2 linked regions of the Aquibium microcysteis genome follow. The protein of the gene in region 2 binds, or shares a complex with, the protein of the main gene of each other region. Links are inferred from orthologs where the notes say so. Each region holds a gene or a part of one and is shown on either strand. Other genes may lie near its edges.

Region 1 (4,375 bases), 890 kb from region 2 along the record:
GAGGACAGCCCGCCGCCACCGCTGCCGCCCATCCTCCAACCCCACGAAGTGGGGGCAGGTGCCGAGCGCAGCGAGGCGGAGGGGGGGACCACGCTGCCCCTGGACGGCAACCGCACAGGCCCGCCTCGCCCGGCCATCCCTCCACCCTCGTCATCCCGGAACTGCGTCCGAGCGAAGCGACGGACGGCGTATCCGGGATCCATGCCTCGACGGACGTCGTCGGGCTCCACGATGGAAAAGACTGCGCCGGTTCCGCAGCGCGCCCCGGACATGGACCACGGACGGCGACCGTCCGGCACCGGATCGCGTGTCGCGGACGGCGAGGCATGGATCCCGGACACGCGCCGCCTCGCTTCGCTCGGCGCCGCGTTCCGGGATGACGAAAGGCAGGTCGGAGCGCGTCCGCGCGCGCGTGCCGCTACGCGGCTCGCGCGGCGTGCTGAACCTCGGCCGGGCGCTGGCGGAGCGCGTCCGCGCGCCGCTACGCCGCCTTCTCCGCCAGCCGCGCCAGCTGCGTCATCACCACGGCGGCGCCTGCGAGCCGCTTTTCGGGGTTCGGCCAGTCGCGGATGAAGACGACGCCCTGGTCGGGGCGGATTTTCGCCATCGAGCCCTGTTCGGCGATCATCCTCACCAGACCGGCCGGGTCGGCGAAGGTCTTGTCGCGGAACTGGATCACCACGCCCTTCGGGCCGGCGTCGAGCTTCTCGACGTTGGCCTTGCGGCAGAGCGCCTTGATGTAGACGATCTTCAGGAGGTGCTGCACCTCGTCGGGCAGCGGGCCGAAGCGGTCGATCAGCTCGGCGCCGAAACTGTCGATCTCGGCGATGGTCTCGAGGTCGGCCAGGCGCCGGTAGAGGGCGAGGCGCAGCTGCAGGTCGGGGACGTAGGCTTCCGGGATCATGACGGCGGTGCCCACCGTGATCTGCGGCGACCAGGAGCCGTCGGAGACCTCGCCGGTGCCGCGGATTTCGGCCACGGCCTCCTCCAGCATCTGCTGGTAGAGTTCGAAGCCGACCTCCTTGATGTGGCCCGACTGCTCCTCGCCGAGCAGGTTGCCGGCGCCGCGGATGTCGAGGTCGTGGCTGGCGAGCTGGAAGCCGGCGCCGAGCGTGTCGAGCGACTGCAGCACCTTCAGCCGCCGCTCGGCGGTCTGCGTCAGCGTGCGCTTGGCCGGCAGGGTGAACAGCGCGTAGGCGCGCAGCTTCGAGCGGCCGACGCGGCCGCGCAGCTGGTAGAGCTGGGCCAGACCGAACATGTCGGCGCGGTGGACGATCAGCGTGTTGGCGGTCGGGATGTCGAGGCCGGATTCGACGATCGTGGTCGACAGAAGCACGTCGTACTTGCTGTCGTAGAAGGCGTTCATGATGTCGTCGAGCTCGCCCGGCGCCAGCTGGCCGTGGGCGGTGGCGAATTTCAGCTCCGGCACGTGCTCCTTCAGGAAATCGCCCACCTCCTTCAGGTCGGCGATGCGCGGCACGACGTAGAAGCTCTGGCCGCCGCGGTAGCGCTCGCGCAGCAGCGTCTCGCGGATGACCAGCGGGTCGAAGGGCGAGATGAAGGTGCGCACCGCCATGCGGTCGACCGGGGCCGTGGTGATGAGCGACAGCTCCCGCACGCCCGTCAGCGCCAATTGCAGCGTGCGCGGGATCGGCGTGGCCGACAGCGTCAGCACGTGCACGTCGCTCTTCAGGTCCTTCAGCCGCTCCTTGTGCTTGACGCCGAAATGCTGCTCCTCGTCGATGATCAGCAGGCCGAGATGCTTGAAGCCGATGCCGGCGCCGAGCAGCGCATGGGTGCCGACGACGATGTCGACGGTACCGTCGGCCAGCCCCTTCTTGGTCTCGGCCAGTTCCTTGGCGCCGACGAGACGCGAGGCCTGGCGCACGGTCACCGGCAGGCCGGCGAAGCGCTGCGAGAAGGTCTTGAAGTGCTGGCGGGCGAGCAGCGTCGTCGGCACCACCACGGCCACCTGGACGCCTTCCATGGCGGCGAGGAAGGCGGCACGCAGCGCCACCTCGGTCTTGCCGAAACCGACGTCGCCGCAGATCAGCCGGTCCATCGGCCGGCCGAGGCCGAGATCGTCGATGACGGCGTCGATGGCCGCCTGCTGGTCCTCGGTCTCCTCGTAGGGGAAGCGCGCGGCGAACTCGCCGTAGAGCCCTTCGGGCGGGTGGAAGGCCGGGGCGCCGCGCATCTGGCGCTCGGCGGCGATGCGGATCAGGTCGCCCGCCATGTCGAGCAGGCGCTTCTTCAGCTTGGCCTTGCGCGATTGCCAGGCGCCGCCGCCGAGCTTGTCCAGCGGCGTGTCGGCGGCATCCGAACCGTAGCGCGACAACAGGTCGATGTTCTCGACCGGCAGGAACAGCCGCCCATCGCCGGCATAGTGGATTTCCAGGCAGTCGTGCGGCGCGCCCGCCGCCTCGATGGTGCGCAGGCCAATGAAGCGGCCGATGCCGTGGTCGGCATGGACGACGATGTCGCCGGCGGCGAGCGACGCGAGTTCGGAGATGAAGTCGGAGGCGCGCTTGCGCTTGGCGCGGCGCACCAGACGGTCGCCCAGGATGTCCTGTTCGCCGATGACGGCCAGCCGGTCGGTCTCGAAGCCGGTCTCCAGCGGCAGGACGGCGATGCCGGTCTGGCCGGGCGGGAGCCTTTCCAGTTCGTCGAGGCAGGTGACCCGCGTCAGGCCGCCGAGGCCGTGCTCGGCGAGGATCTGGGTCAGCCGGTCGAGCGAGCCTTCCGTCCAGCCGGCGACCAGCGTCTTCCGGCCGGCCGCGCGGACCTCCGCGACATGGCTGACGGCGTGGTCGAAGACGTTGGCGCCGGGATCGGCGCGCACGGCGGCGAAGGAGCGGCCGGCGCGCGACTTCGCCTTCAGGATCACGCGGCCGTCGGCCGGCGGCGCGTCGAAGGGCGACAGGTCGGCGATCAGCCGCTCGCCGGCCGCCGCGCGCACGGCGTCGGGGGCGAGGTAGAGCCGGTCCGGCGGGGTCGGATTGTAGGGCGTCGAATCGCCGAGGCCCTTGCCCGAGGCCTGCCGCTTGCGGGCGTCGTAATGGTCGAGGATCAGCGTGTGGCGCTCGGCCATCGCCTCCTGCGCCAGCGCGTCGAAGACCACCGGTCCGTCGGGCACATAGTCGAAGACGGTGTCGAGGCTCTCGTAGAAGAAGGGCAGCCAGTGCTCCATGCCCGAGAAGCGGCGGCCCTCGGAGATCGCGACGTAGAGCGCGTCGTCCCGCGAGGGCGCGCCGAAGGTCTCGATGTAGTTGCGGCGGAAGCGGCTGATGGTCTCGGCCGTCAGCGTCACCTCGCTCGCCGCCTGCAGGGTCATGGCGGGGCGCTGGCTGGTGGTGCGTTGCGTGGCCGGGTCGAAGGCGCGGATCGATTCCAGCGTGTCGCCGAAGAAGTCGAGCCGGAGCGGTTCGGCCCAGCCGGGTGCGAAGAGATCGAGGATGCCGCCGCGCACGGCGTAATCGCCGACGTCGCGCACGGTGCCGACGCGGTCGAAGCCGCCGGTCTCCAGCCGCGCCACCAGCGCCTTCATGTCGACCTGGTTGCCGGGCCGGACCGAGACGGACTGGGCGGCGAGCAGTGCGGCCGGCGGCACCTTCTGGAGGATGGCGTTGACGGTGGTGAGGATGACGGCCCGGTGCGGCTTCTCCTTCAGCGCGATCATCGCCGACAGCGCATCGAGCCGACGCGCGGCGGCATCGGCGCCGGGCGAGACCCGGTCGTAGGGCAGGCAGTCCCAGGCGGGCAGTTCCAGCACCGGCAGGCCGGGTGCGGCGAAGCCGAGCGCCTCGACGATGGCGGGAATGCGCTGGCCGTCGCGGGCGACGTAGAGCAGCGGCCGGTCGCCCGCCGCTTCGGCGGCGACCTCGGCCAGCACGAAGGCCTCGTAGCCGTCGGCCACGCCGCCGATGACGACGGAGCCCGTGCGGCCGGGCTTCAGCCCGAGGGAATCGATCAAGCTCATGGATGGACCGTCGTCAGAAAGGCATGACCTGGCGGAACGCCCGGATCCTGCGGAAGAGGTCTGTGTCGTAGCGGTCGGGCACCGGCACCTCGCCGGTGAGCCATTTCAGGAAGTCGCCGTCCGGGATGTCGAGCATTCCCTCGAACGCGTCGAGTTCGGCGGCGCTCATGCCGTCGAGGCTGGCGGCGGCGAAGGTGCCGAGCAGCAGATCCATCTCGCGCATGCCGCGATGCTGGGCGCGGTAGAGCGCCTTCTTGCGCCGGATGCCGAGAGGTCCGCTGCTGGTCATCGTCACGATCTTCGCCTGCCTGGTTCGGCTGCGCATATAGAACGGAACGGGGCCAGTGTCAGCCTTGCAGCGACCGCGCAGGCGGATAAGGTGCGCGCGTGTCACGC
Region 2 (3,819 bases):
TCATACCCCAAACGGCATGGATGGTGCCAGCCGACAGGACGTGCCGGGCGAGAAATGACGGTCCCATGCGTCCCGTCACATAGATTTCGACGACGGTCCATGCCGGAACGCTCGCCAGAACGTCCGAAAACAGGATGCCTCGTTCGCTCAACCGTCCCTGTGCATGATCGGAAACCCTGACCCTGCCGGCCTCGATACGCGCGCGTATCCGGTCGGCGAGGTCGTCCATCTCACTCGGCCGCCGCCTTCTTTCCCACCGGCCGGCGCTCGAGCAGCTCCTTCAGGAACGCGCCGGTGTGGCTGCGCGGCTCCTTCACGACGTCCTCCGGCCGTCCGACGGCGACGAGTTCCCCGCCGCCGTCGCCGCCTTCGGGGCCGAGGTCGAGGATCCAGTCGGCGGTCTTGATGACTTCGAGATTGTGCTCGATGACGACGACGGTGTTGCCCTGGTCGACCAGTTCGTGGAGCACTTCGAGGAGCTTGGCGACGTCGTGGAAGTGCAGGCCGGTGGTGGGCTCGTCGAGGATGTAGAGGGTCTTGCCGGTGGCTTTTCGCGACAGTTCCTTGGCGAGCTTGATGCGCTGCGCCTCGCCGCCCGACAGCGTGGTGGCCTGCTGGCCGACGTGGATGTAGCCGAGGCCGACCTTGGCCAGCGTCTCCAGCTTGTCGCGCACGGCAGGGACGGCGGCGAAGAACTCCGCACCTTCCTCGACGGTCATGTCCAGCACGTCGGCGATCGACTTGCCCTTGAAGGTGACGTCGAGCGTCTCGCGGTTGTAGCGCTTGCCGTGGCAGACGTCGCAGGTGACGTAGACGTCGGGCAGGAAGTGCATCTCGATCTTGATGACGCCGTCGCCCTGGCAGGCCTCGCAGCGGCCGCCCTTGACGTTGAAGGAGAAGCGGCCGGGCTGGTAGCCGCGCGCCTTCGCCTCCGGCAGGCCGGCGAACCAGTCGCGGATGGGCGTGAAGGCGCCGGTGTAGGTGGCGGGGTTGGAGCGCGGCGTTCTGCCGATCGGCGACTGGTCGATGTCGATGACCTTGTCGAGGAATTCGAGCCCGTCGATGCGGTCGTGCTCGGCCGGATGCTCGCGCGCGCCCATGATGCGGCGCGAGGCGGCCTTGAACAGGGTCTCGATCAGGAAGGTGGACTTGCCGCCGCCCGAGACGCCGGTGACGCAGGTGAAGGTGCCGAGCGGGATCTCGGCGGTGACGCCGCGCAGATTGTTGCCGCGGGCATTGACGACCTTGAGCCGGCGGCCCTTCTTCATCGGCCGGCGCTCGGCCGGCAGCGGGATCGACAGCGCGCCGGAGAGATATTGCCCGGTGAGCGATTTCGGATTGGCCATGATCTCGGCCGGCGTGCCCTCGGCGACCACCCGGCCGCCATGGATGCCCGCCGCCGGCCCCATGTCGACGACGTAGTCGGCGGTGCGGACGGCGTCCTCGTCGTGCTCGACGACGATCACCGTGTTGCCGATGTCGCGCAGGTGCTTCAGCGTGTCGAGCAGGCGGGCATTGTCGCGCTGGTGCAGGCCGATCGACGGCTCGTCCAGCACGTAGAGCACGCCGGTCAGGCCGGAGCCGATCTGCGAGGCGAGCCGGATGCGCTGGCTCTCGCCGCCCGACAGCGTGCCGGAATTGCGCGACAGGGCCAGGTAGTCGAGCCCGACGTCGTTGAGGAAGCGCAGCCGCTCGCGGATCTCCTTCAGGATGCGCACCGCGATCTCGTTCTGCTTGGCGTTCATCTGCGCGGGCAGCGCCTCGAACCAGGCGCCGGCATTGCGGATCGACAGCGCCGTGACTTCGCCGATGTGCTTTCCCGCGATCTTCACCGCAAGCGCCTCGGGCTTAAGGCGGTAGCCGTTGCAGGCCGGGCAGGGGGTGGCCGACATGTAGCGCTCGATCTCCTCGCGGCTCCAGGCCGACTCGGTCTCCTTCCAGCGCCGCTCGAGATTGGGGATCACACCCTCGAAGGTCTTCGAGGTCTTGTAGGAGCGCATGCCGTCGTCATAGGCGAAGGCGATCTGCTTCGACCCGGTGCCGTGGAGGATGGCGTTGCGCGCCGGCTCGGGCAGGTCGCTCCAGCGGTCGCCGAGCTTGAAGCCGTAGGCCCTGCCGAGCGCCTCCAGCGTCTGCACGTAATAGGGCGAGGAGGAGCGCGCCCAGGGGGCGACCGCGCCGTCGCGCAGGGACAGGGTCTCGTCGGGGATGACGAGGGCCGGATCGATGGCGCGCTGGCTGCCGAGCCCGTCGCAGGTGGGGCAGGCGCCGAAGGGATTGTTGAAGGAGAAGAGTCGCGGCTCGATCTCGGAGATGGTGAAGCCGGAGACCGGGCAGGCGAATTTCTCCGAGAAGAGAATGCGCTCGTGGGTGTCGTTGAGCGACTTGTTGGCGCCGCCGCCCTCCGCGGTCTCCTCCGGCGGCAGCGGCCGGTCGGCGAACTCGGCCACCGCGAGCCCCTCGGCCAGCCGGAGCGCCGTCTCCAGCGAATCGGCGAGGCGGGCGGCGATGTCGCCGCGGACGACGAGGCGGTCGACGACGATGTCGATGTCGTGCTTGTACTTCTTGTCGAGCGCCGGGGCCTCGGCGATCTCGTAAAACTGGCCGTCGATCTTGACGCGCTGGAACCCCTTGCGCTGCAGTTCGGCGAGTTCCTTGCGGTATTCGCCCTTGCGGCCGCGCACGATGGGCGCGAGCACGTAGAGGCGGGTGCCTTCCTCCAGCGCCAGCACCCGGTCGACCATCTGCGACACGGTCTGGCTCTCGATCGGCAGGCCGGTGGCCGGCGAATAGGGCACGCCGACGCGGGCGAAGAGCAGGCGCATGTAGTCGTAGATCTCGGTGACCGTGCCGACCGTGGAGCGCGGGTTCTTCGACGTCGTCTTCTGCTCGATGGAGATGGCCGGCGACAGGCCGTCGATCTGGTCGACGTCGGGCTTCTGCATCATCTCCAGGAACTGGCGCGCATAGGCCGACAGGCTTTCGACATAGCGACGCTGCCCCTCGGCATAGATCGTGTCGAAGGCGAGCGAGGATTTTCCCGAGCCCGACAGGCCGGTCATCACCGTGAGACTGTCGCGCGGGATGTCGAGGTCGACGTTCTTGAGATTGTGCTCGCGCGCGCCGCGGATCGAAATGAACTTGTGGTCGGCCATGGCCGGTTCGCCGCCTCGTGCTCGATGGGGGAGGGCGCTGGGACAACTGTCCGCGCCGTCCACATGTAGGATCGATCGCCGCCGCGTCGAGGGGCGCGCATGCGATGCGGCATCGAGTTAGACGCCAATGGCCGGGCGGAGCAAGCACAAAGAACAAAGAGGAAACGGGTTCCTGACAGCCGGGCTGTGGATAAGTGGCGGCGGAGGGCTGCGCCGGGAGAAGGGCGGTGACGGCCGTCTCAACCGGATGGCCCGTCGTCAGGCGGGCCTCGCCAGGCGGCGGTATTCGGCGGGCGTCGGGCCGACAGCGGCGCGAAAGGCGCGCTGGAAATGCGGCTGGTCGCTGTAGCCGGCGAAGAGACCGACGAGCGCGAGCGGCGTGTCGGTGGCGGCGAGGAGGCGCGTGGCGTGGTGGACCCGGGCGGAAGCGACGACCTCGCCGAGGGTCCAGCCCGTCTCGGCGAGCCGCCGCTGCAGTGTGCGCAGGCTGAGGCCGCAGGCCCGGGCGACCGCCGCAGCCGGCCGGCGCGCATGCGGCACGGCGACCCGCGCCGCGAAGAGCCGCGCCACGAGGGGATCGGACAGCGACCGGCCCGCGACGTCGAAAGCGGGCGGCGGATCGTCTGCGGGTGAGGCCGGGGGATCGAACCGGCTCCACGAGAAC

Evidence for each region.
Region 1: the proteins of uvrA (region 2) and mfd are in contact, whole or in part, in a crystal structure (PDB 4DFC), measured with the Escherichia coli proteins. The link is inferred for Aquibium microcysteis from one-to-one orthologs.

The regions. Positions count from the first base shown.
Region 1 is NZ_CP061080.1:820,004-824,378, reverse strand. The notes cover bases 282-4,351. They hold mfd (transcription-repair coupling factor), read right to left. Parts: upstream 3,980-4,351; coding sequence 482-3,979; downstream 282-481. Other genes in these bases: IAI54_RS03755 (succinate dehydrogenase assembly factor 2), read right to left, coding at 3,993-4,268. UniProt on the Escherichia coli protein: Couples transcription and DNA repair by recognizing RNA polymerase (RNAP) stalled at DNA lesions. Mediates ATP-dependent release of RNAP and its truncated transcript from the DNA, and recruitment of nucleotide excision repair machinery to the damaged site.
Region 2 is NZ_CP061080.1:1,706,169-1,709,987, reverse strand. What follows is about bases 31-3,544. They hold uvrA (excinuclease ABC subunit UvrA), read right to left. Parts: upstream 3,156-3,544; coding sequence 231-3,155; downstream 31-230. Other genes in these bases: IAI54_RS07800 (helix-turn-helix transcriptional regulator), read right to left, coding at 3,414-3,544; IAI54_RS07810 (DUF4258 domain-containing protein), read right to left, coding at 31-229. Also shown: more of IAI54_RS07810, read right to left, coding at 1-30; more of IAI54_RS07800, read right to left, coding at 3,545-3,819. UniProt on the Escherichia coli protein: The UvrABC repair system catalyzes the recognition and processing of DNA lesions. UvrA is an ATPase and a DNA-binding protein. A damage recognition complex composed of 2 UvrA and 2 UvrB subunits scans DNA for abnormalities.